Regions from separate parts of the Enterobacter sp. 6722112 genome, predicted to be linked through region 2. Evidence: predicted binding sites of a transcription regulator. Region 2 holds the regulator's gene; the other holds the start of a gene.
What was found. The regulator PurR, encoded in region 2, represses purine synthesis genes. The targets are predictions, from matches to a motif close to CANGCAAACGTTTGCNTG.
Positions count from the first base shown of each region.

Region 1: the regulator PurR is predicted to act here: its motif matches at 5,940-5,957, upstream of pyrD (quinone-dependent dihydroorotate dehydrogenase).

Region 1 is NZ_JBZWGR010000007.1:1,394,142-1,410,068, forward strand. It holds gene pepN (aminopeptidase N) at 1-1,462, shown strand, start outside; gene ssuB (aliphatic sulfonates ABC transporter ATP-binding protein) at 1,563-2,333, opposite strand; gene ssuC (aliphatic sulfonate ABC transporter permease SsuC) at 2,330-3,121, opposite strand; gene ssuD (FMNH2-dependent alkanesulfonate monooxygenase) at 3,131-4,276, opposite strand; gene AC4OVU_RS08085 (sulfonate ABC transporter substrate-binding protein) at 4,273-5,235, opposite strand; gene ssuE (NADPH-dependent FMN reductase) at 5,228-5,803, opposite strand; gene pyrD (quinone-dependent dihydroorotate dehydrogenase) at 6,053-7,063, shown strand; gene zapC (cell division protein ZapC) at 7,230-7,772, shown strand; gene AC4OVU_RS08105 (YcbX family protein) at 7,769-8,878, opposite strand; gene rlmKL (bifunctional 23S rRNA (guanine(2069)-N(7))-methyltransferase RlmK/23S rRNA (guanine(2445)-N(2))-methyltransferase RlmL) at 8,977-11,085, shown strand; gene AC4OVU_RS08115 (ABC transporter ATP-binding protein) at 11,098-13,005, shown strand; gene pqiA (membrane integrity-associated transporter subunit PqiA) at 13,019-14,272, shown strand; gene pqiB (intermembrane transport protein PqiB) at 14,277-15,917, shown strand; gene pqiC (membrane integrity-associated transporter subunit PqiC) at 15,914-15,927, shown strand, end outside.
Region 2 is NZ_JBZWGR010000007.1:1,713,519-1,729,445, forward strand. It holds gene AC4OVU_RS09750 (riboflavin synthase) at 74-715, shown strand; gene cfa (cyclopropane fatty acyl phospholipid synthase) at 747-1,895, opposite strand; gene punC (purine nucleoside transporter PunC) at 2,194-3,393, opposite strand; gene punR (DNA-binding transcriptional activator PunR) at 3,505-4,416, shown strand; gene purR (HTH-type transcriptional repressor PurR) at 4,434-5,459, opposite strand; gene cydH (cytochrome bd-I oxidase subunit CydH) at 5,757-5,846, shown strand; gene AC4OVU_RS09780 (MFS transporter) at 6,008-7,174, shown strand; gene sodB (superoxide dismutase [Fe]) at 7,212-7,793, opposite strand; gene AC4OVU_RS09790 (C40 family peptidase) at 7,916-8,674, opposite strand; gene grxD (monothiol glutaredoxin 4) at 9,013-9,360, shown strand; gene rnt (ribonuclease T) at 9,439-10,098, opposite strand; gene gloA (lactoylglutathione lyase) at 10,195-10,602, opposite strand; gene AC4OVU_RS09810 (alkene reductase) at 10,702-11,799, opposite strand; gene AC4OVU_RS09815 (TetR/AcrR family transcriptional regulator) at 11,853-12,452, opposite strand; gene eptA (phosphoethanolamine transferase EptA) at 12,494-14,119, opposite strand; gene AC4OVU_RS09825 (DUF1289 domain-containing protein) at 14,267-14,506, shown strand; gene AC4OVU_RS09830 (aldo/keto reductase) at 14,555-15,451, shown strand; gene sodC (superoxide dismutase [Cu-Zn] SodC) at 15,533-15,927, shown strand, end outside.

The DNA of each region.
Region 1 (15,927 bases), 320 kb from region 2:
CGCTGAAATTATCCGTATGATCCACACCCTGCTGGGCGAAGAGAATTTCCAGAAAGGGATGCAGCTTTACTTTGAGCGTCACGACGGCAGTGCGGCCACCTGCGACGATTTCGTCCAGGCGATGGAGGACGCCTCTAACGTCGATTTGTCTCATTTCCGCCGCTGGTACAGCCAGGCCGGTACGCCGATTGTGACGGTCAAAGACGACTACAACCCGGAAACTGAGCAGTACACGCTGACCATCAGCCAGCGCACGCCGCCAACGGCCGAGCAGGAAGAGAAACATCCGCTGCACATTCCATTCAGCGTTGAGCTGTACGACAACGAAGGCAACGTGATCCCGTTACAGAAGGGCGGCCACCCGGTGCATAACGTGCTGAACGTGACCCAGGCAGAGCAGACCTTTATCTTCGATAACGTCTATTTCCAGCCCGTTCCTGCCCTGCTGTGCGAATTCTCCGCGCCGGTGAAACTCGAATACAAGTGGAGCGATCAGCAGCTGACGTTCCTGATGCGTCACGCGCGCAACGATTTCTCGCGCTGGGATGCCGCACAAAGTCTGCTGGCGACCTACATCAAGCTGAACGTCAACCGTTACCAGCAGGGCCAGCCGCTGACGCTGCCGGTTCATGTGGCAGACGCGTTCCGTGCCATCCTGCTGGATGAGAACATTGACCCGGCGCTGGCGGCTGAAATTTTAACGCTGCCTTCTGCGACTGAAATCGCCGAGCTGTTTGACATCATCGACCCGATTGCCATCGTCGCCGTGCGTGAAGCGCTGACCCGCACGCTGGCGACCGAACTGGCAGATGAGTTCCTCGCCATTTACAACGCCAACAAGCTGGACGCGTATCGGGTGGAACATGCGGATATCGGTAAACGTTCCCTGCGCAATACCTGCCTGCGCTATCTGGCGTTTGGTGAGGCAGAGCTGGCGAACACGCTGGTCAGCAAGCAGTACCACGAAGCCGATAACATGACGGATGCCCTGGCCGCGCTGGCCGCAAGCGTTGCCGCCGAGCTACCGTGCCGCGATGCGCTGATGCAGGAGTACGACGACAAGTGGCATCAGGATGGTCTGGTGATGGACAAGTGGTTCATCCTTCAGGCCACCAGCCCGGCAGCCGATGTACTCAGCAAAGTACGCAGCCTGCTGAAGCACCGTTCGTTCACCATGAGCAACCCGAACCGCGTCCGCTCTCTGATTGGTGCCTTCGCCAGCAGCAACCCGGCCGCGTTCCATGCCGAAGACGGCAGCGGTTATCAGTTCATGGTTGAAATGCTGACCGAGCTGAACAGCCGTAACCCGCAGGTGGCGTCTCGTCTGATTGAGCCGCTGATCCGCCTGAAACGTTACGATGCGCAGCGTCAGGCGAAAATGCGCGCCGCGCTTGAGCAGCTGAAAGGGCTGGAAAATCTGTCTGGCGATCTGTACGAGAAGATTGCTAAGGCGCTGGCCTGATGTAAAAAAGCCCGGTGGCGCTACGCTTACCGGGCCTACGTGGGGTCGCGGGGCATCGGTTTTCTCCCTCTCCCTGTGGGAGAGGGCCGGGGTGAGGGCATCAGGCATTAGCCTTTATCCGCTGAATCTCCGCTTCCCCACGTTTCATCACCCGATCCAGTACTTCGGCTTCCAGCTCCGCCAGTCTGGCCGATCCCACGCGGCGAGGACGTGGAATATCTACCGTCAGATCCAGACCAATTTTGCCCTCTTCTATTAACAGCACCCTGTCTGCCATTGCCACGGCTTCACTGACATCATGCGTCACCAGCAGTACCGTAAAGCCGTGCGTCTGCCAGAGGGTTTCAATCAGATCCTGCATCTCGATCCGCGTCAGGGCATCAAGCGCGCCGAGCGGTTCATCGAGCAGCAACAGGCCGGGACGGTGAATCAGCGCGCGTGCCAGCGCTACGCGCTGCTTTTGTCCACCCGACAGGGCCGCAGGCCACTCTCCCGCGCGATTCTCCAGCCCTACCGCAGCGAGTGCCTGCCGGGCGTCCTCCCGCCAGCTGCCCTTCAGGCCCAGCCCGACGTTATCCATCACCGTTTTCCACGGCAGCAGACGCGCGTCCTGAAACATCATGCGCGTATCATCCTGAATCGTGGCCAGCGGCGTAGTGCCTGCCAGAATGTCACCGCTGTTTGGCGCTTCCAGCCCGGCTAAAAGACGCAGCAGGGTACTCTTGCCGCCACCGCTGCGGCCGACAACGGCCACAAACTGTCCGGCAGGAATATGCAGATCCAGTGCATTCAGAATGGTGTTGTCGCCGTAGCGTTTGGTCACGCCGTTCAGCAGTAACGGTGTTCCCTGGTTCAGTCGTGCAGTATTCATGCTTTCGCCTCCTGAGCGGTGTAGGCCGGGTTCCAGCGCAGCCAGCTACGTTCCAGCCACTGGGCGCTGACGTCCGCAAGTTTGCCGAGCAGGGCATAAAGGATAATGGCAACCACCACCACGTCCGTTTGCAGGAACTCGCGGGCGTTCATCGCCAGATAACCAATGCCGGAGTTAGCCGAAATGGTTTCCGCCACGATCAGGGTTAGCCACATCAGGCCGAGCGCAAAACGCACCCCAACCATAATGGAGGGCAGGGCGCCCGGCAGGATCACATGGGTAAACAGGGCAAAACCTGACAGGCCATAGCTGCGGGCCATCTCCACCAGACCGCGATCGATATTACGGATCCCATGCCAGGTATTGATATAAATCGGGAATAACGTTCCCAGCGCCACGAGGAAAATTTTGGCGCTCTCATCAATGCCAAACCACAGGATAACCAGCGGAATAAGCGCCAGATGCGGCACGTTGCGCAGCATCTGAACGGAGGTATCCAGTAGCCGCTCACCCCAGCGTGACAGGCCGCTGATCAGCCCCAGCGTCAGGCCGATGCTTCCGCCAATCGAAAAGCCAATTACCGCGCGCCAGGAGCTGATGGCAAGATGTTGCCACAGCTCACCGCTGGCGCTTAGCGACCAGAACGCTTCCACAACGCCCTCCGGAGAGGGCAAAATGCGGCTCGACAGCCAGCCAGTTGAAGACGCCAGTTGCCAGACGAGGACAATGCCGACGGGCAGAAACCACGGCGCGGCGCGCAGCAGCCATTTTTGTGCGGTTGCAGACATGGTGGCTCCTTAGCTTTGCGCGACTTTTCTCGGGATAAACGCGTTCGCCACGGCTTCGCCCTGCAACTGAAGCTGACGTGGCTGCGGAATTTCCGGGATAGCGACATCCAGATGCGGGAACAGCAGTTCACCCACCTTGTACGCCTCCTCCAGATGTGGGTAGCCAGACAGGATAAAGCTGTCGATCCCCAGCGCCGCATATTCATTAATGCGTGCCGCTACGGTTGGACCGTCGCCGACCAGTGCCGTGCCGGCGCCGCCGCGCACCAGACCTACCCCGGCCCACAGGTTCGGGCTGATCTCAAGATTTTCACGCTTGCCGTTGTGCAGGGAAGCCATCCGATGTTGGCCCACGGAGTCGGTTTTGGCAAACGCCGCCTGTGCTTTAGCGATTGTGTCGTCGTCCAGATGAGCGATCAGACGGTCGGCGGCTTGCCAGGCCTCGTCGTTGGTTTCGCGGACGATCACGTGCAGGCGAATGCCGAAGCGTACCGTACGGCCATGTTCTGCGGCTTTAGCGCGTACCTGAGCAATTTTCTCTTTCACCAGCTCCGGTGGCTCGCCCCAGGTCAGATAGAGATCGACCTGCTCAGCCGCCAGCTCCTGCGCCACGTCCGACGATCCGCCGAAATAGAGGGGAGGACGCGGCTGCTGTACCGGCGGGAAGTAGAGCTGTGCATCGCGAACGTGGATATGTTTCCCTTCGAAGGTGACGGTTTCCCCTTCCAGCAGACGTCGCCAGACGCGGGTGAACTCTGCGGAGGCTTCATAGCGCTCGGTATGATCGAGGAAGACGCCATCGCCCGCCAGCTCCTGCGGATCGCTGCCCGTCACCAGGTTGAACAGCGCACGGCCGTTGGAAAGCCTGTCCAGCGTTGCCGCCTGACGCGCCGCGACGGTGGGCGACACCACGCTCGGGCGCAAGGCTACCAGGAATTTCAGACGCTGGGTGACGGGGATCATTGACGCGGCAACCAGCCACGCATCCTCACACGAGCGGCCCGTCGGGATCAGTACCCCGGTAAAACCGATGCGGTCTGCCGCCTGGGCGATCTGCTGTAGATAGCCGTGATCGACCGGGCGGGCGCCTTCTTCTGTGCCAAGATAGTGTCCATCACCGTGGGTGGGTAAAAACCAGAAAAGATTCAGACTCATGATTTTTTTCCTTCAATGACAGCGGGTTGCCAGATGCGTTCGCGAATATTCACCTGCTTTGGAACCAGGCGGTTTTGATAAAAGAGGTCTGCCGTTTGCTGCTGGAGAGCGGCAACGTGGGCGTCAACCGGTGCTATGGTGGTGGGAGGACGGTGGTCAAGATAAGTGGCGATCACCGGTTCAGGCAGGCCCATGGTTTTTGCCAGCAGCGTGATGCTCTGCTGACGCTGGCTTTGGGTCAGCGCATCGGCCTGAGAGAAGGTATCCAGCACCTGCTGAATAAATGCGCCATTTTTCTCAGCGTAAGGACGTGCCGCCAGGTAGAACGAACCGGTCTGCTTCAGGGTGGTGCCGTCTTTCAGCACCCGCACACCGCCCTGCAACAGTGCGGCGGAGTAGTACGGATCCCAGATAGCCCAGGCATCAACATTTTTTTGCTGAAACGCCGCGCGCGCATCGGCAGGCGTCAGGTAAACGGGCTGGATATCGGTGAATTTAAGGCCGGCCTCCTGCAACGCGCGCAGCAGCAGGTTGTGCGAGCTTGAACCTTTCTGGAAAGCAACCTTACGGCCTTTGAGGTCGGCGACGCTTTTGATCTCACTGTTTTCCGGCACCAAAATAACCTCTGCCTTCGGCTTGGCGGGCTCAACGCCAACGTAAACCAGATCCGCCCCGGCAGCCTGCGCAAAGATTGGCGGGATATCGCCGGTGCTACCTAAATCAATACTCCCGACGTTCAGCGCCTCCAGCATCTGTGGTCCGGCAGGGAACTCGACCCATGAGAATTTGGTCTCCGGGAAACGCTTCTCAAGCAACGCATGGCTTTTCGCCAACACCATGCTGACGCTGCCTTTCTGATAACCGATACGCAGGCTCTCCGGCGCTTTCTCCGCCGCCTGAGCCAGCGACGCCACTGCCAGCAGACCTGCCAGCCCGATACGGGTAACTGTTTTAAACATGCGCCACTCCTTGTGATTGATGAAATGCTGCCGCGTGGCGATCCCGACGGCTCAGGGCGTGCCAGAAGGTTTCGAGCGCACTGTCGAGGCGGGTTTGCAGATTCGGCGTGAAATGGGGTTTATGCTGGTAGTCGATTACCTGTGAGTCGTCAGCGAAGACGCCATGCAGGATCTCCTGCGCTTTCAGCGCGTTCAGAACCGGCTTGAGGGCATAATCCACCGCCAGTAAATGAGCTACCGTACCGCCTGTGGCCAGCGGCAGGACGACCTTACCGTCCAGCGCGCGTTCGGGCAGCAGATCGAGCAGCGTTTTCAGTGCGCCGGAAAAAGAGGCTTTATAAATCGGTGTCGCGACGACCAGCCCGTCAGCACTCTTAAGTTGTTCGATCAGGGTTTTCAGCGCCGGGCTGTCGAAACGGGCGTAGAGCAGATCTTCAGGCGCGAAATTGTGCAAATTCCAGTGACACACTTCGACATCCAGAGCATTAAGCTTTTCGCGAGCGTATTCCAGCAGTGCGCTGGAGCGAGAGGGGAAGCGGGGGCTTCCGGCCAGGGTAATGACGCGCATGGTTGCTCCTTATAACTAATTGTTTGCTTTTATCTAACATTCATAACAATTTTCAGGAGTGTGACATTGCGTGGTTATTCCACTAAATGATTTATCCTCAGGATGAATGCAGAAAAATGCATAAGAAGCGAACCGATAAGTAAACGATTGCGTTTTACGTGGCTTTTTTTGCCACAGGTCAATTCCCTTTCCGGGCGGAATCGCACATAATCCCCTCCCGGTTTGCACACCGGGAATCCAGGAGAGTTCATGTACTACCCCTTCGTTCGTAAAGCCCTTTTCCAGCTCGATCCTGAGCGCGCTCATGAATTTACATTTCAGCAGTTACGCCGTATTACAGGAACGCCTCTGGCCGCGCTGGTGCGTCAAAACGTGCCGGAAAAACCAGTTCAGTGCATGGGCCTGACTTTCAAAAATCCACTGGGCCTGGCGGCCGGTCTGGACAAAAATGGCGAATGCATTGATGCACTCGGTGCGATGGGCTTTGGCTCGATCGAAATCGGGACGGTGACGCCGCGTCCGCAGCCGGGAAATGACAAGCCACGTCTGTTTCGCCTGGTTGAAGCCGAGGGGCTGATCAACCGCATGGGCTTTAATAACCTTGGCGTCGATCATCTGGTTGAGAACGTTAAGAAAGCCCATTTTGATGGCGTGCTGGGTATTAATATTGGCAAAAATAAAGACACGCCGGTCGAGCAGGGTAAAGATGACTATCTGATTTGTATGGAAAAAGTCTATGCCTATGCCGGTTATATTGCGGTGAATATATCTTCGCCTAACACCCCAGGGCTGCGTTCATTACAATATGGCGAAGCGCTCGACGATCTTCTTAGCGCCATTAAAAATAAACAAACGGCGCTACAGGCGATCCACCATAAATATGTTCCGGTCGCGGTTAAGATCGCCCCGGATCTTTCGGCAGAAGAATTGATCCAGGTTGCCGACAGTTTAGTTCGCCATAATATTGATGGTGTGATTGCAACCAATACAACACTCGATCGCTCTCTCGTTCAGGGAATGAAAAACTGTGACGAAGCGGGTGGATTAAGTGGCCGTCCGGTACAATTAAAAAGCACCGAAATTATTCGCGCACTCTCCGCAGAATTAAAAGGTCAGCTGCCGATTATTGGCGTGGGTGGCATTGACTCTGTCATCGCTGCACGTGAGAAGATGGCGGCAGGTGCATCGCTGGTGCAAATTTATTCCGGCTTTATTTTTAAAGGGCCGCCGCTGATTAAAGAAATCGTCACGCATATCTAATCTTTTCTCTTAATCAGACAACCAGGGCTTTATTTCCAGCCCTGGTTGTTTTATATTCCGTCATTGTTGCTTATTTAAACATTATAGTCTTTTATTACTAGTGTTATAAGCGAAGCGGCAAACAGGACATTTTTAGTACAGGACGTTTAGGGGACGGGAGAGAAACATGCGAATTAAACCTGACGATAACTGGCGCTGGTATTTTTGTGACGAGCATGACCGTATGATGCTCGACTTAGCCAATGGCATGTTGTTTCGCTCTCGTTTTGCGCGCCGAATGTTAACGCCAGACGCGTTTGCTCCCTCAGGCTTTTGCGTTGACGACGCTGCACTCTATTTCTCTTTTGAAGAAAAATGCCGCGAGTTCGATCTCTCCAAAGAACAGCGCGCTGAACTGGTACTAAATGCGCTGGTGGCGATCCGTTTCCTGAAACCGCAAATGCCGAAAAGCTGGCATTTTCTCGCCCACGGCATGTGCTGGACCCCGGCTATCGGCGATGCGGCGAGCGTCAATCTGAGCGATACCGAAGAAGAGGTGAATTTGCTGGTGGTTGAACCCGGTGAAAACGCTGCGCTCTGTTTGCTGGCCCAACCCGGCGTGACCATTGCCGGGCGAGTTATGCAGTTAGGTGATGCCATCAAAGTGATGAATGACAGGCTGAAGCCACAGCTGCGCGTTGATTCCTTCAGCCTTGAACAGGCAGTTTAAGCTTCCAGCTGTACGGATGTTTTCGGGACACAGCTACAGCACAGGATCGTGCCGTCACTGCCAATTGCAGATTTCTTCAGGGCACTTACTTCACCATCGACCAGTTTAATGCGACAGCATCCGCAAATCCCCGCGCGACAGGAATACGGTACGCGGATACCTGCCTGTTCCAGCTGTTCCAGTAGCACCTGCTGATTGTTACCACGGATAACTTTGCCTTCCCAGTGAATATCCACCGCGGAAGCGACGTTGGTGACAACGTCAACCATCTCTTCATCCTGACCTGCGCCGTACACCCTGGCAGGCCCGCGGGTGAGAATTTCGACCTCGTCGCCCACGCGGATCACGCCGCTGGAGCGGGGGATCAGGTTCTGGCCGAAGTCGACATCGCCGTTATCCTGCGCGGTACGAAATGACTGCAAGGTTTTCAGCGGTTCGCCGGAAGGGTGTTTCTGGCCTTTCTCCGGGCTGACGGTGGTAAAAATACAGCGGCTGCACGGCTTCACGACATCAAAAATAACGCTGCCGATGCGGATCACTTTCCAGGTATCTTCATCCCAGGCATTCGCTCCGGTCACCACCAGATTCGGGCGAAATTGCTCCATCTGCACGCTGGCTTTGCAACGGTTTTGTAAATCACGCAGCGAGGCCTCGCTGGTCAGAAGGAAGGGAAAACCATCCGCGAAGGAGAGAGGAACCGCATCGTGGCGCTTCACGCGACGGGTCAGCGCAGGCCCAACCCAGCGCAGCTGAACGTCACGGGAGAAAAAGCCGCTCAGCCACTGGTTAATGTTATCCGGCGCGATACGCGCGGTAAAATGATTGCCCCACACTTCCGTTGGCGCATCAAGCGGCGCAAAATCAGCAAAGCGGATCACGACGCTTGAACCGTCCGGCGCGGTCAAATGCAGCCCGTCATGAAGCGGGGAAGGGGTAAAGCGAACCATCTGCGGGAACTGACGTGCGGTGATAAACGTACCGTCAGGCTCGGTGACCATAAAAATACGATCGAAGGCGAATCCGCTCATATCGGCCAGCGCGTGAGAGACGCCGATGCCGCGCATGGATTTCACCGGATGAATAAAAAGCCTGGATAACGTCGCCACTGCACACTCCCGCTAAAGAAAATAAGCCTTCAACTTTATGACATACACGCCATATTAGCTATAATGCGCGACAATTTTCTATGAGTAAAAGTGACGATATGAATTCTCTGTTTGCCAGTACGGCCCGTGGGCTGGAAGAGCTGTTAAAAACTGAACTGGAAGCCCTGGGCGCGAAAGAGTGCCGGGTGGTTCAGGGTGGTGTCCATTTTGAGGGCGACACGCGGCTTATTTACCAGAGCCTGATGTGGAGCCGTCTGGCGTCGCGCATCATGCTGCCGATGAAAGAGTGCAAGGTCTACAGCGATCTTGATCTCTACACCGGCGTACAGATGATCGACTGGACAGAGATCTTCACCCCGGACGCTACCTTTGCGGTGCATTTCAACGGCGTCAACGATGAGATCCGCAACAGCCAGTATGGTGCCCTGCGCGTTAAGGATGCCATTGTGGACTGCTTCACGCGTCGCAATAAAGAACGTCCGAACGTTGACCGTGAAAACCCGGATCTGCGTATCAACGTCTGGCTGAACGGCGATACGGCCAGTATTTCTCTGGATCTGAGTGGCGCAGGCCTGCATCTGCGCGGCTATCGCGATCGCACCGGGATGGCGCCGATCAAAGAAACGCTGGCTGCCGCTATCGTGATGCGCTCCGGATGGCAGCCAGGTACGCCGCTGCTCGATCCGATGTGCGGTTCCGGTACGCTGCTGATTGAAGCCGCGATGCTGGCCACCGACCGTGCGCCAGGGCTGCACCGCGGCCACTGGGGCTTCAAAGGCTGGGCGCAGCACGATGAGGCCATCTGGAAAGAGGTCAAAGACGATGCGCAGACCCGCGCCCGTAAAGGGCTGGCGGAGTACACCTCTCACTTTTACGGTTCGGACAGCGACGCACGGGTGATTGAACGCGCGCGCAGCAACGCCCGTCGTGCCGGTATCGGCGAGCTGGTGACCTTCGAGGTGAAGGACGTGGCGAATCTGACCAATCCTCTGCCAAAAGGCCCGTACGGTACGGTGATCAGCAACCCGCCGTATGGTGAGCGTCTGGACAGCGAGCCGGCGCTGATTGCACTGCACAGCCTGCTGGGCCGCAACATGAAAGCGCATTTCGGCGGCTGGAACCTCTCCCTGTTTAGCGCCTCGCCGGAGCTGCTGAGCTGCCTGCAATTGCGTGCCGATCGCCAGTTCAAAGCGAAAAACGGCCCGCTGGACTGCGTGCAGAAAAACTACCATCTGGCAGAGGTAGCGGCGGATAGCAAACCGTCAGGCGTGGCGGAAGATTACGCCAACCGCCTGCGCAAAAACCTGAAGAAATTTGAGAAGTGGGCGAAGCAAGAAGGCATCGAATGTTATCGCCTGTACGACGCTGACCTGCCCGAGTACAACGTGGCGGTTGACCGCTATGCGGACTGGGTGGTGGTTCAGGAATACGCCCCGCCGAAAACTATCGATGCGCAAAAAGCGCGTCAGCGTATGCTGGATGTGATTGCGGCCACCATCGCCGTACTCGGCATTTCGCCAAACAAGCTGGTGCTGAAAACACGTGAGCGTCAGAAAGGCAAAAACCAGTATCAGAAGATGGGCGAGAAGGGTGACTTCATCGAAGTGGGCGAATATAACGCGCGGCTGTGGGTTAACCTGACCGACTACCTTGATACCGGCCTGTTCCTCGATCACCGTATCGCCCGCCGCATGCTGGGCCAGATGAGCAAGGGCAAAGACTTCCTGAACCTGTTCTCCTATACCGGCAGCGCCAGCGTTCATGCGGGGCTTGGCGGCGCGCGTAGCACCACCACGGTAGATATGTCCCGGACTTATCTGGAGTGGGCAGAGCGCAACCTGCGTCTTAACGGCTTAACCGGCCGTCAGCATCGCCTGTTACAGGCCGACGTGCTGGGCTGGCTGCGCGATACCGACGAGCAGTTTGACCTGATCTTTATCGATCCGCCGACCTTCTCTAACTCCAAGCGTATGGAGGATAGCTTTGATGTTCAACGCGATCACCTGCGCCTGATGACCGACCTGAAGCGTCTGCTGCGTAAAGGCGGCACCATTATGTTCTCGAATAACAAGCGCGGATTCCGCATGGATCACGACGGCCTGGCCGAACTGGGACTGAAAGCACAAGAAATCAGCCAAAAAACGCTGTCTCAGGACTTTGCCCGTAACCGTCAAATCCACAACTGCTGGCTGATCTCCGCGGTCTGAAAGGAAAAATAAATGTCTTTAATTAGTATGCACGGCGCGTGGCTCTCTTTCAGCGACTCACCGCTTCTCGATAATGCAGAGCTGCATATCGAAGATAACGAGCGCGTCTGTCTGGTGGGCCGTAACGGCGCAGGTAAATCGACGCTGATGAAAATCCTCAACCGTGAGCAGGGGCTGGATGACGGCCGTATTGTTTACGAGCAGGATCTGATCGTCTCTCGTCTGCAACAGGATCCGCCGCGTAACGTCACCGGCAGCGTATACGATTTTGTGGCCGAAGGGATTTCAGAGCAGGCGGAATACCTCAAGCGTTATCACGAGATTTCGCATCTGGTGATGACGGACCCGAGCGACAAGAATCTCAACGAGCTGGCAAAAGTGCAGGAGATGCTCGATCACCACGGTCTGTGGCAGCTGGAAAACCGCATTAACGAAGTGCTGGCCCAGCTTGGCCTGGAAGCGGATATGGAGCTGTCGGCGCTCTCCGGCGGCTGGCTGCGTAAAGCGGCGCTGGGTCGTGCCCTGGTGAGCGGGCCTAAGGTGCTGCTGCTGGACGAACCGACGAACCACCTGGATATCGAAGCGATTGACTGGCTGGAAGGGTTCCTGAAAACCTTTAACGGTACCATTATCTTCATCTCCCACGACCGTTCGTTCATCCGCAACATGGCCACGCGCATTGTCGATCTTGATCGCGGCAAGCTGGTGACCTATCCGGGCGATTACGATACCTATCTGCTGGAGAAAGAAGAAAACCTGCGCGTGGAAGAGCTGCAAAATGCCGAGTTCGACCGCAAGCTGGCCCAGGAAGAGGTATGGATCCGTCAGGGCATTAAAGCGCGTCGTACCCGTAACGAAGGCCGCGTTCGCGCCCTGAAGGCGATGCGCCGCGAACGTAGCGAACGCCGCGAAGTCATGGGTAGCGCCAAAATGCAGGTGGAAGAGGCGTCCCGCTCGGGCAAGATTGTCTTCGAAATGGAGAACGTGAATTATTCGGTTGACGGCAAAGTGCTGGTGAACGATTTCTCCGCTCAGGTTCAGCGCGGCGACAAAATTGCGCTGATCGGCCCGAACGGGTGCGGTAAAACCACACTGCTGAAACTGATGCTCGGTCAGCTCCAGGCCGACAGCGGTCGTATCCACTGCGGTACCAAACTGGAAGTGGCGTACTTCGACCAGCACCGCGCCGAGCTGGATCCAGACCGTACGGTGATGGATAACCTCGCCGAGGGTAAACAGGAGGTCATGGTTAATGGCAAGCCGCGTCACGTGCTGGGCTACCTTCAGGACTTCCTGTTCCACCCGAAACGCGCCATGACGCCGGTGCGCGCGCTGTCCGGCGGAGAACGTAACCGTCTTTTGCTGGCGCGTCTGTTCCTGAAACCCAGTAACTTATTGATTCTCGATGAACCGACTAACGATCTGGATGTCGAAACGCTGGAACTGCTGGAAGAGTTGATTGATGGTTATCAGGGAACCGTGATGCTGGTCAGCCACGATCGTCAGTTTGTCGATAACACCGTGACCGAGTGCTGGATCTTCGAAGGCGAAGGACGCATCGGTCAATATGTGGGCGGCTATCATGACGCGCGTGGACAGCAATCACAGTCGCTGGCGCAAAAACAGGCGAAGACCAAAAATGTCGCCGAACCTGTTGTTGCAAAAGCAGAAACTGTCAAAAAGTCTCCTGCTAAAATGAGTTATAACTTGCAGCGCGAGCTGGAAGGGCTGCCGCAGCGTCTGGAAGAGCTGGAGGCTGCACTGGAAGCACTGCAAATCCAGGTCGCTGATGCGTCATTCTTTACGCAGCCTCACGACTATACTCAGAAAGTATTGGCTGAACTCTCCCAGGCTGAACAGGCGCTGGAAGAGGCATTTGAGCGCTGGGAGTACCTTGAGTCTCTGAAAAACGGCGCATAAACAGGGATAATCTATGTGTGACCAGCACCATGCCGATCGGCATATATTATGCTCGCAATGCGATATGCTCGTGGCGTTGCCAGAGCTTGGTCACGGACATAAGGCTGCCTGCCCGCGCTGCGGCGCTACGCTGACGACCGAGTGGGACGCGCCAAGGCAGCGTCCTACGGCTTATGCGCTGGCAGCCTTATTCATGTTACTGCTCTCCAATCTCTTCCCTTTCATCTATATGAAAGTGGGCGGGATGACCAGCCAGGTGGATTTACTGGAAATACCAGGCGTGATGTTCTCGGAAGATTACGCCAGCCTTGGCACCTTCTTTCTTCTTTTCGTGCAGATCGTCCCGGCTTTTTGCCTGGTCGTCATTCTGCTGCTGGTCAACCGCGTCAGGATGCCCACTGTCCTTAAAATCAAACTCGCGCGGATCCTGTTCCAGTTGAAAAGCTGGGGGATGGCGGAAATTTTTCTCGCGGGTATCCTGGTCAGTTTCGTGAAGCTGATGGCCTACGGCGATGTGGGGATTGGCAGCAGCTTTATTCCGTGGTGTCTTTACTGCGTGCTACAACTGCGCGCGTTCCAGTGCGTGGACCGACGCTGGGCCTGGGACGATATTGCCCCGGCGCCGACGCTCTCGCACACGGTAAAGGTGGGCGTACCGGGTATCCGTCAGGGGCTTCGCTCCTGCTCGGGCTGCACCGCCGTGCTGCCCGCGGATGTCGAGGTGTGCCCGCGCTGTGAAACAAAAGGTCACGTCCGGCGTAAAAATAGCCTGCAATGGACCATGGCGCTGCTGGTGACCTCTGTCATGCTCTATCTGCCCGCCAATATCTTGCCGATCATGATCACCGATCTGCTCGGCGACAGAATGCCCTCGACCATACTGGCCGGGGTGATTTTGCTGTGGAGCGAGGGGTCATACCCTGTGGCAGGCGTCATATTCCTCGCCAGTATTATGGTTCCGACCTTAAAGATGATTGCCATTGCCTGGCTTTGCTGGGATGCAAAAGGGCACGGTAAGCGAGACAGCGAGCGTATGCATCTGATTTATGAGGTCGTGGAATTTGTTGGCCGCTGGTCGATGATTGACGTGTTCGTGATTGCAGTTCTCTCAGCGCTGGTGCGTATGGGGGGGCTGATGAGTATTTATCCCGCTATGGGGGCGCTGATGTTTGCGTTGGTCGTCATTATGACCATGTTTGCGGCCATGACCTTCGACCCTCGTTTATCGTGGGATCGTGAGCCCGATTCAAGCCATGAGGAAGAGTAAGAGCATGGAAAATAAGAGTGGAGAGGCTAAAGTGCAGAAGGTCAGAAACTGGTCGCCGGTGTGGATTTTCCCCATCGTGACCGCGCTGATCGGTGCATGGATCCTGTTTTATCATTACAGCCATCAGGGACCGGAAGTCACGCTAATTACCACCAATGCAGAGGGGATTGAGGGCGGAAAAACCACCATCAAGAGCCGCAGCGTGGATGTGGGTGTCGTGGAAAGCGCGACCCTGACGGATGATTTAACCCATGTTGAAATCAAGGCCCGCCTGAATGCCGGCATGGAAAAACTGCTCCATGAAGATTCTGTTTTTTGGGTAGTGAAACCGCAGGTCGGGAGAGAAGGGATCAGCGGCTTAGGAACGCTATTGTCAGGGGCCTACATCGAACTCCAGCCCGGCAACAAAGGCGCCCAGCCAGCAAACTATCAGCTGCTGGATTCACCGCCGCTTGCGCCACCGGATGCAAAAGGGATCCGCGTTATTCTGGACAGCAAAAAAGCGGGTCAGCTCTCGCCGGGCGATCCGGTGCTGTTCCGTGGGTATCGCGTCGGTTCGGTTGAAACAAGCACCTTCGATCCGCAAAAACGGACCATCAGCTATCAGCTATTTATCAATGCGCCTAATGACCGCCTGGTGACCAGCAACGTTCGCTTCTGGAAAGACAGCGGGATCGCGGTGGATCTCACCTCTGCGGGGATGCGCGTTGAGATGGGTTCACTCACCACGCTGTTTGGTGGGGGCGTCAGTTTTGATGTGCCGGAAGGTATCGATCTGGGACAACCGGTGGCGGAGAAAACCGCCTTCAGGCTGTTTGACGATCAAAAAAGCATTCAGGATGCGCTCTATACCGATCACATCGACTACCTGATGTTCTTTAAGGACTCTGTACGCGGCTTGCAGCCTGGGGCGCCAGTTGAGTTCCGCGGTATCCGTCTGGGGACCGTGGGACAAGTGCCTTACTTTGTTCCGGGACTCAAGCAGATGCTTGATGATGATTATCGTATTCCGGTGCTGATCCGCATTGAGCCTGAGCGTTTGATTAACCAGATAGGCGAGGACCAGGATATTGGGGAGCATATCAGCGATCTGATGAATCGCGGTCTGCGTGGCTCGCTGAAAACTGGCAACCTGGTCACAGGGGCGTTATATGTCGATATGGACTTCTATCCAAAAGCGCCACCAATGACGGGGATCCGTGAATTTGGCGGCTACAAAATTATTCCTACGGTCAGCAGTGGCCTGGCGCAGATCCAACAGCGCCTGATGGAAACACTGGATAAGATCAACAATCTGCCGCTGAATCCAATGCTTGAGGCCGCGACGGGATCACTGCATCAGAGCCAGGCGACGATGCAACGTCTGCAAACCACGCTGGATAATATCAACAAGATCACCGCCAACCAGTCCATGCAGCAGCTGCCGCAGGATATGCAGAAAACGTTGCGCGAACTGAATCGCAGTATGCAGGGCTTCCAGCCGGGCTCAGCGGCTTACAACAAGATGGTGGCGGATATGCAACGTCTTGATCAGGTTTTACGCGAGCTACAGCCCGTTCTGAAAACGCTCAATGAAAAGAGCAACGCGCTGGTGTTTGAAGCGAAAGACAAAAAGGATCCTGAGCCTAAGAGGGCGAAACAATGAAAAAATGGCT
Region 2 (15,927 bases):
CTGTTTTTTCAACTGTTATTGTGGTGGGATTATACGGTGTCATCGCCGTTCGGAATGAACAGGAGCTGTAAGCATGTTTACTGGTATTGTGCAGGGCACTGCCAAAGTGGTGTCCATTGATGAAAAACCGAATTTCCGCACTCACGTAGTTGAGCTGCCTGAATATATGCTCGACGGCATTGAAACCGGGGCGTCGATAGCGCATAACGGCTGCTGCCTGACGGTGACCGAAATTAACGGTAACCAGATTAGCTTTGATTTAATGAAAGAGACGCTGCGTATCACTAACCTGGGTGAGCTGGTGGTGGGAGATATCGTCAACGTTGAACGCGCGGCGAAATTCAGCGATGAGATTGGCGGGCATCTGATGTCGGGCCATATTATGACCACCGCAGAAGTGGCGAAAATCGTGACCTCGGAAAATAACCGTCAAATCTGGTTTAAGGTGCAGGATCCGTCATTAATGAAATACATCCTTTATAAAGGATTTATTGGCATCGATGGGATTAGTCTGACCGTCGGTGAAGTGACGCCAACGCGTTTTTGCGTGCATTTAATTCCTGAAACGCTGCAACGTACTACGCTTGGCGCAAAAAAACTGGGGCAGCGCGTAAATATCGAAATTGATCCCCAGACCCAGGCGGTCGTGGATACCGTTGAGCGCGTACTGGCGGCGAAAGAGGCGGCGATAATTAAAACCATGGAAGAAGAATAAAAAATAACCCCGGTTAACCGGGGTTATTTTTTCAGCGAGCCACACGCAAACCGTGCTCAATCCCACGACTAAACACCACCTGCCACAGCTGTATATCCCGCGCACGGAACGCGCCCGCACAGGCATTCAGATAATAGCTAAACATCCGTTTGAATCGTTCCGAATAGTTGTCGGCGATTTCAGGCCATGCAGCCTGGAAACGTTCATGCCAGGCCATCAGGGTGGTGTCGTAATCTGCGCCGAAGTTATGCCAGTCTTCCACAATAAAATGCGGTTCGCTGGCGTTCGCAATCTGGCGAACAGAGGGTAAACAGCCATTCGGGAAGATATATTTGTTGATCCAGGGATCCACATTGTTATCGGTGCGTTTAGAGCCGATGGTGTGTAGCAGGAAAATTCCCTCAGGCTTCAGGTTACGATCGGCGACCTCGAAGTAAGTCTTGTAGTTCTTCGGCCCCACGTGCTCGAACATACCTACGGAAACAATGCGATCGAACTGCTCGTTCAGGTCGCGGTAGTCCTGAAGCCGAATATCAACATCCAGACCCAGACAGCGTTCCTGCGCCATCTTCTGCTGTTCAGCGGAAATCGTGACGCCGACTACGCTGACGCCGTAATTTTTCGCCATAAACCAGGCAAGACCACCCCAGCCACAGCCGATGTCCAGCACACGCATACCGGGCTGTAACTGCAATTTATCACAGATCAGTTGCAGCTTGTCCTGCTGCGCCTCTTCCAGGGTCGTCGCTTTTTTCCAGTATCCGCAGGAGTACTGCATTAAAGGATCGAGCATACGGCTGAACAGATCGTTGCCCAGGTCGTAATGCTCTTTACCGACGATCCACGCCCGTTTTTTACTTTGCAGATTGAACAGGCGGGCGGAGGCAATGCGTAAGGTATCTTTGAAATGACGAGGGAGCTGTTTTTCAAGACCGGCGCGTAATACGCTGGAGAAGAACATATCCAGCCGCTCACACTCCCACCAGCCGTCCATATAGCTTTCACCCAGCCCTAACGACCCCTCCTGTAACACGCGTTTGAAAAAATCGGGATGCTTTATCTGGGGATCGGAGGGGGATGAGCCATTAATTGTAATGCCCGCACGTCCCAACAGTTCACTGACGATCCGGGACCAGTTATCGTCCGGAACGCTGACTTCTTCTATACACGATGAACTCATAGCTTCTCCATCACCTTGCTGTGATCAGAACCTTAAAACAGCGTAGACGCTTTTTTGGTTTGTGAGAAATCTCACGGTAAATGCCCGCGAGGCTAATATCCGACGTAGAACAGAGGAAGGGAGATAACCCTTGCCGAAATGCCTTCCATGGTAAAACGGGAGCGCTCCGGCTCCCGTTAACACTTAATATTTATCGTATTTAATCGAACCAAATTTAGTATAGGCCGCAAAATTTGGTGATTCAACAGAAAATTGTTAGCAACCTAATCACTGGTATTTAACATAGTTTCCCGCGCAATCAGGCGTGCGACGTTTCTGTCTGCGCGTTTTCACTCTGCTCGCGATGGGCTGAGGACTGCATGCGATAGCCCAATCCCGCCAGCGCAACGGTGACCAGCATCACGCTGGTGGTGGTGAGCAGCGGGGTTGCAATCAACGCCGAGACCACGAGACTTGCCAGGAAGCACAGGCCAAGTTGCAGGGTATTTTGCAGCGCGGCAGCGCGGCCTGTCGCCTGCGGGAATGGACGCAACGCCTGGGCTACAACGATAGGGTAGATAGCCCCGTTAGCGATCGCCATGACGCAGAACGGAATCAAAATTTCTGCAAGCCCGGCGCCGGGAATAAAGCCGACAGCCCAGGTCGCAATCACGCTTAGCGCATACAGCACCAGCAGCCAGGGCAGCATCTGTTGGCCTTCCCATTTTTGCAGCGCGGCGCGACAGCCATAGCCACCCACCAGGAAGGCGATGGTCTGTGGTACATAACTCAGGCCGATAGCCGCCGGGCTGTAGCCCATGTCATGCAGAATGAACGGCGAACCGGTTAGCCAGGCAAAGAAGCTGGCAGAGCAGGCAGCATAAATCAGCACGTTACCGCGATAGGCTTTCGACCGCAGTAAAGAGGTAAAGGTGATGGGCTTTGCGTCCGGATGCGTCTCTTTTTTATGCGCAGGTTTAAGCCCGAAAGCAGGCAGCATCAGGACCAGCGTAATAGCAAAGAGCGTGGCGAAAATAGCCTGCCAGTCGAAATGCGCGAGGATCCAGCTGCCCAGTAACGGGGCAAGCGCCGGCGACAGGCCGACCAGCGGCATTATAGTGGCGAATATGCGGTTAGTGCGCGAGGCGGGGTAGTAATCGGTCACCAGCGCCTGCCAGGTCACCGCTGCGGCGCAGACACCGACCGCCTGAATAAAGCGCAGCGCCAGCAACCAGGCGGCATCGCGGACCCACAGCATGCCCAGACAGCCTACGGCAAAAATCGCCAGCCCCAACAACAGGACGGGCTTACGGCCAAAACGATCCGAGAGCGGCCCCCACAGCAATTGCGCAAAAGCAAAGCCGGCGAGGAACAAACTTAAACTGGCGCTGATGGCGGCGGCAGGGGTTTGCAAATCTTCCTGCATCGCGGCGAACGCGGGCAGATACATATCGGTCGCCAAAAAGCCCAGCACGCTTAAGCCGCCGAGCCAGACTAAAAATCCTTTCCTGGGTTGCACTTTTTTCTCCTGAGGAGGCAGGTGTACGTTGGCGCAGAGTGTAGGGAGTGCAAAGCGGCTTGTGAAACGCTAATATTTGGCGGGTGCGTTCAAAAAATTTGCAGGCTAAAGATGTGGTCAGATTATTCCCTTGAAGTGGTTGATGCCGTGGCGCGTAACGGCAGCTTTACCGGTGCCGCCCAGGAGCTGCATCGCGTTCCCTCGGCTATCAGCTATACGGTGCGCCAGCTGGAAGCGTGGCTGGCGGTCCCGCTGTTCGAGCGGCGCCATCGCGACGTGGAGCTCACGCCTGCCGGAGCGTGGTTTTTGAAGGAAGGGCGGTCTGTTATCAAAAAAATGCAGATCACCCGTGAGCAGTGCCAGCAGATCGCCAACGGCTGGCGCGGGCATCTCGCTATCGCGGTGGATAACATCGTTAAGCCGGAGCGGACCCGGCAGATGATCGTCGATTTCTATCGTCATTTTTCCGACGTCGAACTGCGTGTTTCGCAGGAAGTGTTCAACGGCGTCTGGGATGCGCTGGCGGACGGCAGGGCGGAGATGGCGATTGGTGCAACCCAGGCGATCCCGGTTGGGGGGCGCTACGCGTTTCGCGACATGGGCATGCTGAGCTGGACCTGCGTGGTCGCGCGCGATCACCCGCTGGCGGCGCTGGAAGGTCCGCTGAGCGATGACACCTTACGCAACTGGCCCTCGCTGGTGCTGGAAGATACCTCCCGCTCGCTGCCCAAGCGCATTACCTGGCTGCTGGATAATCAGCGCCGCGTGGTCGCACCGGACTGGGAGTCGTCAGCCACCTGTCTGAGCGCGGGGCTGTGCGTTGGCATGGTGCCGGTGCATTTTGCGCGCCCGCGCATCGACGCGGGAGAGTGGGTGGCCTTGACGCTGGAAAACCCCTTCCCGGATGCCGCGTGCTGTCTGACGTGGCAGCAAAACGACGTCTCGCCCGCCATGGCCTGGCTGCTGGATTATCTGGGCGACAGCGAAACGCTGAACCGGGAGTGGTTGCGGGAACCAGCATAGCTGGCCCCGTAATGAGATTAACGACGGTAGTCGCGGAACGGACCGTCCGCAACGGAACGGCGTTCAATCAGGCGCGGGTGAACTTCAATGGACTGGGACTGTTCACGCTTGTTGACGATCCTGTCCAGCAGCATGTTGAAGGCCGTTTCACCCAGCGAATCTTTCGGCTGGTGAATGGTGGTCAGCGCCGGGGTAAAGAAGCGGGCGTTGCGCACGTTGTCATAGCCGATCACCGAGATATCCTGCGGGACGCGCAGGCCGAGTTCATCCGCCGCGCAGAGCGCGCCCATCGCCATGATGTCGCCGCCGCAGAACACCGCGGTAGGGCGATGCGGCTGGGAAACGATCTGCTGCATGGCGCGATAGCCCGACTCCGGCTCGAAGTCGCCCTGAACAATCCAGTTTTCCGGCACGGTGATCAGCGCCTCTTCCATCGCTTTCATGAAACCGGCCAGACGGCCAGCCCCGGTGTTACGCTCCAGCGGTCCCGGGATCACGCCAATTTCACGATGACCGCGTTCTACCAGATAACGCCCCGCCATGTAGCCGCCTTCAAAGGCGTTATCAATAACAGAGTCGGTGAAGTCTGCGCGCGCTTCGCCCCAGTCCATGACCACCATCGGAATGTGGCGATACTCTTCCAGCATGGAAAGGACCGACTCAGGGTATTCAGAACACATAACCAGCAGGCCGTCGACGCGCTTTTGCGCCATCATTGACAGGTAAGCGCGCTGTTTTTCAATGTTGTTCCACGCGTTGCCCAGAATCAGGGTATAGCCTTTCTGGAAGCAGTTTTTTTCAACGGCTTCGATGATTTCAGCAAAGTAGGCCGCTTCACTGCTGGTGGCCAGCAGGCCAATCGATTTGGTGTGATTAACCTTCAGGCTGCGGGCGACGGCACTTGGCGAGTAGTGCAGTTCTTTGATTGCCGCCCAGACGGCATTACGCGTCTCTTCAGCGACGAAACGCGTTTTGTTAATAACATGTGATACGGTTGTAGTGGAAACGTTTGCGCGTTTTGCTACGTCTTTAATTGTTGCCATTAAATGTCACTCCAGACCATATCCTAAGCTCCTGAAAAAATTGAAGGTAAACGTTTGCCTTCTCTCACCCTTATCACGCAAACATGAGTTGCGACACGCCGGGAAAACGACACAGGACGTCAGGAGGGGGTCAGTGGCCGGTACGCTAATAAATTTAGCGTGGAATTTTGTCCTATCTTGATGAAAAGGGGAAGAGGTAAAGTGGATATCCGCTTAAATCCTGGAAGATTTTTGACCTGAACTGTGTAAAAATGAGCAAGCTCACTTTTCGTAGGGTGAATAAAAGGAGAAAAATTGATGAGTACCGATCTGAAGTTTTCGCTGTTTACCACCATTGTTGTTCTTGCCCTGATTGTTGCGGGTGGTTTAACCGCTGCGCTGCACTGATTCAGGAGGGGGGAGAACCTTCTCCCTCTCTTGCCGCTATTGTTACCTCTCCGGCAAAAATCTTTTGCCAAAATGTTAACTTCTCATTTTTTGTGATTGATGTCATGCTTTTGACTTCTTAGTTCTGTGCCGGGTTATGGCACGGTATCCGGAGTCTCTTCATGAAAATCAATTTTCCCCTGCTGGCCCTGGCGATTGGCGCCTTTGGGATTGGCACCACTGAATTCTCCCCTATGGGGTTATTGCCTGTTATCGCCCGGGGTGTGGACGTCTCAATTCCTGCGGCCGGTATGTTAATTAGCGCCTACGCGATTGGCGTGATGGTGGGCGCGCCGCTGATGACGCTGCTGCTTTCCCACCGCGCTCGCCGCAATGCGCTGATTTTCCTGATGGCGATTTTCACTCTCGGAAATGTGCTTTCCGCAATTTCGCCCGATTACACCACTCTGATGCTTTCGCGCATTCTGACCAGCCTCAACCATGGCGCCTTCTTCGGACTGGGCTCGGTTGTTGCCGCCAGCGTGGTGCCAAAACATAAGCAGGCCAGCGCGGTAGCCACTATGTTCATGGGCCTCACCATCGCTAATATCGGCGGCGTTCCCGCTGCCACCTGGCTGGGAGAAGCCATCGGCTGGCGTATGTCTTTCCTCGCAACCGCCGGACTGGGCGTGGTCGCGATGGTTGCGCTGTTCTTCTCACTGCCGAAAGGAAGTGCGGGAGAACGTCCGGAAGTACGTAAAGAGCTGGCGGTGCTGATGCGTCCTCAGGTGTTGTCCGCGCTGCTTACCACGGTACTGGGGGCCGGGGCGATGTTTACGCTCTACACCTATATCTCCCCGGTGCTGCACGACATTACCCACGCAACGCCACTCTTTGTTACCGCGATGCTGGTGCTGATTGGTGTCGGGTTCTCGATTGGCAACTATCTCGGCGGGAAATTTGCCGACCGCTCCGTCAGTGGAACACTGAAAGGTTTTTTAACGCTGCTGATTGTCATCATGGTGGCGATTCCGTGGCTGGCGCGTAACGAAGTGGGTGCCGCGATTGCCATGGTGGTGTGGGGCGCCGCAACCTTTGCCGTGGTGCCACCGTTGCAGATGCGCGTAATGCGCGTTGCGCACGAAGCGCCGGGGCTCTCTTCGTCGGTGAATATCGGTGCGTTTAACCTGGGCAATGCGCTGGGTGCCGCAGCGGGCGGGGCGGTGATCTCAGGTGGTTTGGGTTACAGCTTTGTGCCGGTGATGGGGGCGATCATTGCTGCACTCGGCCTGCTGCTGGTGATGATGTCTGGTCGTAAACAGCCTGAAGCGGTGTGTACGGCGGAATAAACAAAAACGCAGAAGGGCTGCCCCTTCTGCGTGTCTCTTACGCGGCGAAGTTCTTCGCAACAAATTCCCAGTTAACCAGTGCCCAGAAGTGTTCCAGGTAGTTCGGGCGCGCATTACGGTAATCAATGTAATAGGCGTGTTCCCATACGTCCACGGTCATCAGCGGCGTGGCGCTGGTGGTCAGAGGGGTACCCGCATTAGAAGTGGAAACGATAGCCAGTTTGCCATCAGCCTCTTTTACCAGCCAGGTCCAGCCGGAGCCAAAGTTTTTAACGGCTGCGTCAGTAAACTTCGCTTTAAAATCCGCGAAACTGCCGAACGCGGCGTTAATGGCTGCCGCCAGCTCACCGGTAGGTTCTCCGCCTGCATTGGGGGCCAGGCAGTGCCAGTAGAAGGTGTGGTTCCACACCTGTGCGGCGTTGTTAAATACGCCGCCGTCTGAACTGCGCACGATCTCTTCCAGCGTTTTGCCTTCAAAATCGGTGCCCTTGATCAGATTGTTCAGGTTGGTGACATAGGTCTGGTGATGCTTGCCGTAATGGTACTCCAGGGTTTCCGCGGAAATGTGCGGGGCCAGGGCGTCTTTTGCATACGGTAGTGCAGGTAATTCGAACGACATTGCTTCTCTCCTTATAGTTTTATATGTTGCCAATAACCCTACAGACAACAAGGACAGGATAGCAAATTGAAAGGTTATGCAAAAGAGGAACTTACCCTGCCATGGAGGCGGCAGGGCAGGGTTTAGCGAATGGTTTTTGGCGTCATCACGCGGCGCGCACCCACGTAGTGGCGCACCCAATAATCTTCGCTGAGGGAGGTGATCTGAATGTCCTGACCGCTGCGCGGTGACTGGATAAATTTACCGTTACCCACATACACCCCAACGTGATCGGCCGTACCGCGTCCCTGGGTGCGGAAGAACACCAGGTCGCCATTTTGCAGTTCGCCACGGTTTACAGGCGCGGCGTCGCGCAGATGGTACATCTCATTGGCGGTGCGTGGAATGCGAAACTTCACCAGATCTTTATAGGCATAATAAACCAGCCCACTACAGTCAAAACCGGTGCGCGGAGAGGTGCCACCCCAGCGATACGGTTTACCTATTTGCCCCATCAGTTTGTTCATCGCCGTTTTTTGCGCTTTCTGCATACGCGCTTTATGCACGTCAGCCAGCTTCGTCACTTTTGCGCATTTCGTTTTATGGCCTTTGCGCACGGTGCATTTTTCATTCACCAGGCTGGCGGTCGTGCGGGTGGTTTTGTGCGTGCCGGAACGGAGAGTTTTGGGTTTACTGGAGGCGGTCTTTTTGGTCTGAGCGGTGGTTTTCTTCTTTACTGTTTTACTGGTGGTTTTTTTCTTACGTTCTGTGGTTTTTGCCAGATGCGATTTTTGTACAGCAGAATGCCGCGCCTGTTCAGAGGCGTTCGCCGCTGGCGTAAATGAGAGTGTGGTAAACAGTAAAGCACAGAGCGTCATCGAGATTTTAGTTATCCGCGCCACTGGGCAGTCCCCTGATAAATGCAGGCCACAATGCATACCCGCGTGAGATTTACAAAACCTGTCGATTCTAATCCATAAATTCAGAAGAAGTTAATAGCATTTTTCATTCAAAAATTATGTTTCGTTAGCAAGTGCAAAAAAATTCACCATTCTGACGCACTCCTGTTCGCTCCTTAAGCAAAACCGCACCTCGTCTGGGGATAAACGACATTAGCAATGCAACTTTATGCGATAAGCGATAATATAATTAGACGTGACAAAAATGTTATTTTCCGATGTCGGCCTGACCCGCTACAATGTCAGACTGATGCCGTAACAGAAGTTAAAGGAAGCAAGACATGAGCACCACTATTGAAAAAATTCAGCGCCAGATCGCTGAAAACCCGATTCTCCTGTACATGAAAGGTTCTCCGAAGCTGCCAAGCTGCGGCTTCTCCGCGCAAGCGGTTCAGGCGCTGTCCGCCTGTGGTGAGCGTTTTGCTTACGTTGATATCCTGCAAAACCCGGACATTCGCGCTGAACTGCCAAAATACGCCAACTGGCCGACCTTCCCACAGCTGTGGGTTGATGGTGAACTGGTCGGCGGATGCGACATCCTGATTGAAATGTATCAGCGCGGCGAACTGCAACAGCTGATCAAAGAGACTGCGGCGAAGTATAAAACCGAAGAGCCGGACGCAGAGTAAGTTTTCTGCGGATATGAAAAAAGCGACCACATTATGTTGGTCGCTTTTTTTTGCCTGTGGGGCTATTGATTACCCAACCTACGATTGAAGATCGGCCTCGTCGCCCATCGGCAGCGGCCAGCCGCCGAGACGTTTCCAGCGGTTGACGATCTCACAGAACAGCTCCGCCGTACGCTCGGTGTCGTATAACGCGGAATGCGCCTGGGTGCCGTCAAACGCAATACCCGCCGTGATGCAGGCTTTAGAGAGCACGGTTTGCCCCAGCGCCAGGCCGCTCAGCGCGGCGGTGTCGAAGGTCACAAACGGATGGAATGGATTACGCTTGAGCGAGGCACGCTCGGCGGCAGCCATAGTGAAGCTGTGATCAAAGGTGGCATTGTGGGCCACCATGATGGCGCGGCTACAGTCATTCTCTTTCATGCCTTTGCGCACCATTTTGAAAATGGCGTGCAGCGCCTCGTATTCGCTTACCGCCCCGCGCAGCGGGTTTGTCGGATCGATACCGTTAAAGGCCAGCGCCTCTGGCTGTAAGTTTGCCCCTTCAAAGGGTTCAACGTGGAAATGCAGCGTGGTGTCCGGTACAAGCCAGCCCTGTTCATCCATCTTCAGAGTGATGGCGGCAATCTCAAGCAGCGCATCGGTTTTAGCGTTAAATCCGGCTGTTTCAACATCAATGACAACGGGATAAAAACCACGAAAACGGTCGCACAGACCGGTAAATTGAGCGTTATCGGACATCAGGGTCTCTTACAAGGGGGAAAAAGCAGTGCGCATTATGGCAAATTTTGAGAGGGGATGCAGCAAAACAACGGGCGCATAGTGCGCCCTGCGGGATCAATTGCCCAGACCGCGACCAGCGTCTTTGGCTTCAATCAGTTCGATTTTATAACCGTCCGGATCTTCCACAAACGCAATGACGGTGGTACCGCCTTTAACCGGACCGGCTTCACGGGTGACGTTACCGCCATTGCTGCGGATACGTTCGCAGGCTTCGGCGGCGTTATCCACTTCCAGCGCGATGTGGCCGTAAGCTGTACCCAGCTCGTAGCTGTCCACGCCCCAGTTGTAGGTCAGCTCGATGACCGCTTCATCAGATTCCGGGCCGTAACCGACAAACGCCAGAGAGTATTTATATTCCTGATTTTCGCTGGTGCGCAGCAGCTTCATGCCCAGAACGTTAGTGTAGAAATCGATGGAACGTTGCAGGTCGCCAACGCGCAGCATGGTGTGAAGTAGGCGCATAATTTCCTCATTAACCAGTGGAATGGATTATCTTTTTGAACAGAAACGATGTTTTAGTATAGCGGCGAAAGGTCGCCGCTATCAATGTACAAAGCGGGATTACAGTGAAGGGTAGTCGGTATAACCTTCCGCGCCGCCGCCATAGAAACTTTCAGGGCGCTGCGGGTTCAGTTCGGCTTTCTTCTGCAAACGGGCAACCAGATCCGGGTTAGCAATGTAGTCACGGCCAAAGGCCACTGCGTCGATCAGGCCTTTACCGATCAAATCCTCGGCTTTCTCTGCCGTATACGCACCCGCCCCGATAATCACGCCGTGGAAGCGCTCGCGCACTTTCTGACGGAAGGCTTCACTGTAAGGCTTGCCACCTGCCCAGTCCGGCTCGGACATGTGCAGATAGGCGATACCGCGTTTCGCCAGCTCTTCAATCAGATACAGCGCGTCTGCTTCTTCGTTCGGACCGTTGTCGACGTTCTGGAAAGTACCGATCGGGGAGACACGAATACCAATGCGGTCTGCGCTCCACTCATTACAAACAGCATCCACCACTTCAAGCACCAGACGCGCGCGGTTTTCAACGCTGCCGCCGTACTGGTCGGTACGCTGGTTGGAAGACGGGGACAGGAACTGATGCAGCAGGTAACCGTGCGCAGAGTGCAGCTCAACCAGGTCGAAGCCCGCTTCACGGGCGTTGGCGACGGCCTGACGGAAATCATTCACGATACCCGGGATCTCGTCCAGCTCCAGCGCGCGTGGCGTGGTGGTGTCGACGCGGATCGCATTACCGTTTTCATCGCGCAGGGAAGTGCGGGTATTGGCGTTCAGGGCAGAGGCAGAAACCGGCGCCAGACCGCCAGGCTGGATGCTGCTGTGTGAGATACGACCGGTGTGCCACAGCTGAACCGCAATACGGCCATCTTCAGCATGCACGCCTGCGGTGATTTTTTTCCACGCGGCGATCTGTTCCGGGCTGTGCAGACCCGGTGCACCGGCGTAGCCTTTTGCCTGGGCAGAAATCTGCGTGGCTTCGGAGATAATCAGGCCCGCGCTGGCGCGCTGGCGGTAATACTCACCCATCAATGGCGTTGGGATATCGCCCGGCTCGATGCTGCGCAGACGGGTAAGTGGGGCCATAAACACGCGGTTTGGGGCAGTAACGGCACCCACTTTCAGTGGGGTAAACAGCTTTTCAGCGGACATAACGGCTCCTGAGTAGACCAGTCGACTAGTAAAAGGGTAAATAAAAACGCCGGCTACACGCCAGGCGCGGTAATACAGTTTTTCACATGCGCCAGCGCGCTTTCGAGCGGCACGGCGCTGCGAGACATTTTTGCTTGCAGGTTGGCGCCTAACCAGAGGGAATAGAGCACCTGTGCCTGCGTGAGCGGATCGCCGGAGAAGGAGAGCGTTTTTTCATTGCGCCCGCTCTCCAGCGCCTGAGCCAGCAGGGCAATAACGCCGCTGGCCCCTTTATCCATTGCGGTGCGCATATCTTCGGAGAGATCGCACACTTCGGCAGACAGTTTTACCGTCAGGCAGCCGCTGATGATGCCCTGCTGACAGAACTGCGTCAGCGTTTCCTGATAGTAGTTCAGAACACGATCCCGGTAGTCACCTTCACCGCTGGCGAAGTGGGTTGCCAGGCGCTGATGGTAGCTGGCGTAGTGCCGCTCCAGCATGGCAACGCCAAACGCCTCTTTGGATCGAAAATAGTGATAAAACGATCCCTTAGGTACTTCAGCGGTTTTTAACAATTCGCTCAGCCCCATACCGGTAAACCCGCGATGCATGCAAAGGCGCTCGCCGGTAGCCAGCAAATGTTCTCGTGTATCGTGTTCAGTGTGTCTGCTCATGCCCTTACTCTAATAGACCGTTCGGTCTAATGCAAGCCCGCTTAGCGACGACATTGCGACAGAATATCCAGCTGCGGTTGATAAACCGCTGATTTCACGTCCATCATGCCCAGAACGGTGGCGAATAAATTGTCCTGTGAAACCGCCTCTTTTGCGGCATGGTCACGCAGGCAATCCGTGTTTACGCCGAAGTTTTTCGCATAATCCGGGGAGAGCCAGAACATAAACGGAATATGCGTTTGCTGCTCCGGGGCCAGCATATACGGCGTACCGTGCAGGTAAATTCCGCTTTCGCCCAGCGATTCACCGTGATCGGAGAGGTAAATGAGCGCCGTGTTCATGTTGGCCTGCCGGGCTTTTAGCGCGTCGATGGTTCGGCTGACCACGCTGTCGGTATACAAAATCGAGTTGTCATAGGTATTGATCAGCGACTGATGATCGCAATCCTGAATTTCATTGGTATCGCAGGTTGGGGTGAACTTGCGAAAGCTGTCCGGATAACGGTTGTAGTAGGCCGGACCGTGGCTGCCCATCAGGTGGATCACCAGTACCGTATCCTGCTTTATTCCATCCAGTACGTTGTCCAGACGGTAGAGGTTGACGTCGTCGATACAGGATTTGTCCTTACAGAACTGATCCAGTTTCCACTGGGTCATGTCCGTGTGCGGCACGCGGTCGCAGGCGCCTTTACACCCGCCGTCGTTGTCGCGCCACAGCAGGTTGAAACCGGCATGGTTAAGTACATCGAGCAGACCTTCCTGGTGATGGGCGAGGTCCGCGTCATATTTTTTCCGCGTCATGCCGGAGAACATGCAGGGGACGGAAACGGCGGTTTCCGTGCCACAGGAGGAGGCCTGGGGGAAGTTGATGACATCCTGCTTTTTCAGCTCGGGGTTGGTTTCACGCGGGTAACCATTTAACGAGTAGTTTGCGGCGCGGGAGGCTTCGCCCACCACCACAATCAGCACGGTTTTCTTGCGTTGGCTGGAAATCAGCGCGCCTTTATGAGCATCCTCGCCAATGCGGACCAGCGTCTGGTCGCCGGCAAACCAGCGCATTTTGCTGTATTTCACCACGGCGCTCACGTAATTCGCCGGGGTGACCATTTTGACGATGCTTTTGTTATTGCGGAACAGAGAAGCATAGTCTTTATAAAACACCGCCGCGACCAGGATGATCACCAGCAGCGCACCCAGCATAGCGGCGACACGCGTCAGGAGGGCATACCACCATTTTCCGGTGCGAATGCGCGTCAGGGCTAAAATAATCGATGGAACCAGACCCGCAACGACCAGCCACAGGATCATCTGCGGCGTCACCAGGGCAGTCGCTTCCTGGGAATTAGTTTCGAACACGTTCACAATCATGTTCTGATCGATAACCGTGCCATAGGTATACATAAACCAGGTTGCGGCGGCGCATCCCAGGGTCAGGACAATCATGAGCGGCTTGCGAACAAAGGGAATATTCAGCAGGCTGAAGACAATCACCCAGCCGCAGAACAGCACCAGCGGCACGCTGGCAGCAAACAGGAGATCGTGCAGATGCGCAGGCGCAATGATTGACCAGCTGCGCTGGATAAACAGTGCATTCAGTACGGTGAAGAAAAGTGCACAGCCCAGAGTAAATTTTATATCGTTACAGTGTAACTTTTTAGTGAACCACATGATGACCAGACCATTCGTTATATCAATGCGGCGAGTATAAGAAGGGAAGATTAGCGAAACCTTAATGCTCTGTTTGTGGCGGACATCCTTGCATGCAAGCCATTTAGGGTCTTCACTGTAGGGAATAATGACGTTCTGGAGGTAGGTGTGGCAGAGCAACTGGAGTTTTTCCCTGTCCAGAGCCCGTGCCGGGGTATTTGCCAGGTAGATGAACGAGGATACTGTCGTGGCTGCATGCGCACGCGCGATGAACGTTTTAACTGGCAAAATTTCAGCGACGCGCAAAAGCAGGAGGTCTTACGGCTCTGTCGACAGCGTCTGCTGCGTAAAATTCGTGCAAACAAAGCGGTTGAAAGCGAAGAACCTCAGCAACCTTCACTGTTTTAGCAGGGTAATTGCGTATACTGGTGACATGACTTCCTTGAGGAAAATGTTATGGTTCAGCGTATTACCCTTGCCCCGCAGGGCCCGGAGTTCTCCCGATTTGTTATGGGCTACTGGCGTCTTATGGACTGGAATATGTCTCCGGTCCAGCTGGCGGACTTTATAGAAGAGCATCTCAATCTCGGGATCACCACCGTCGATCACGCTGATATTTATGGCGGCTATCAGTGCGAGGCTGCCTTTGGCGAAGCGCTGAAGCGTGCGCCGGCGCTGCGTGAACGTATGGAGATTGTGACCAAATGCGGTATTGCCACCACAGCAAAACCGGAGCATGCGCTTGGGCATTACATCACTGACAGCGCGCATATCGTTAAAAGCGCCGAGCAGTCACTGATTAACCTGGCCACCGATCGTATCGACCTGCTGCTGATCCACCGACCCGATCCGTTGATGGATGCGGATGAGGTCGCGGAAGCCTTCCTGACGCTTCACCAGAGCGGCAAAGTGCGCCATTTTGGCGTGTCTAACTTCACCCCGGCACAGTTTGCGCTATTGCAGTCTCGCCTGCCGTTTACGCTGGCGACGAATCAGGTGGAGATCTCGCCTGTTCATCAGCCGCTGCTGCTGGATGGCACGCTCGACCAACTGCAACAGCTGCGCATCCGTCCAATGGCATGGTCCTGTCTGGGAGGCGGCCGCCTGTTTAACGATGAGGCATTCCAGCCGCTGCGTAACGAGCTTGAAACGGTGGCGCGCGAACTGAATGCGGAGAGTATCGAGCAGGTGGTTTACGCCTGGATCCTGCGCCTGCCGTCTAAACCGCTGCCAATTATTGGCTCCGGCAAAATTGAGCGCGTCCGCGCTGCGCTTGTGGCTGAGGAGCTGGATATGACGCGTCAGCAGTGGTTCCGCATCCGCAAGGCGGCGCTGGGCTACGACGTACCCTGAGCACGCCTGAACCTGACTTTCCGGTGAAATCTGCGCCGCTGGTATAGACTTAAGGTGCAAAAAATAACCCGTGGAGGTCTTATGAAGCGTTTTGCTCTGGCAATGGTCACGCTGGTTGTTTGCGCAGGTGCGCATGCAGCCAGCGAGGACGTTGAAATGAATCTCGTCACTTCTCAGGGGGTAGGCCAGTCCATCGGGACGGTGAAAATCACCGAAACCGATAAAGGGCTGGAATTTGCTCCCGATCTCAAGGCTCTTCCACCCGGCGAACATGGTTTTCACGTTCATGCCAAAGGCAGCTGTCAACCCGCGATGAAAGAGGGGAAACCAACAGCTGCGGAAGCCGCAGGGGGGCATCTCGACCCGCACAACTCCGGTAAGCATGAAGGCCCGGAAGGGATGGGGCACCTCGGCGATTTGCCGGTGCTGGTGGTAAATAACGATGGTAAAGCCACCGATCCGGTTGTGGCGCCACG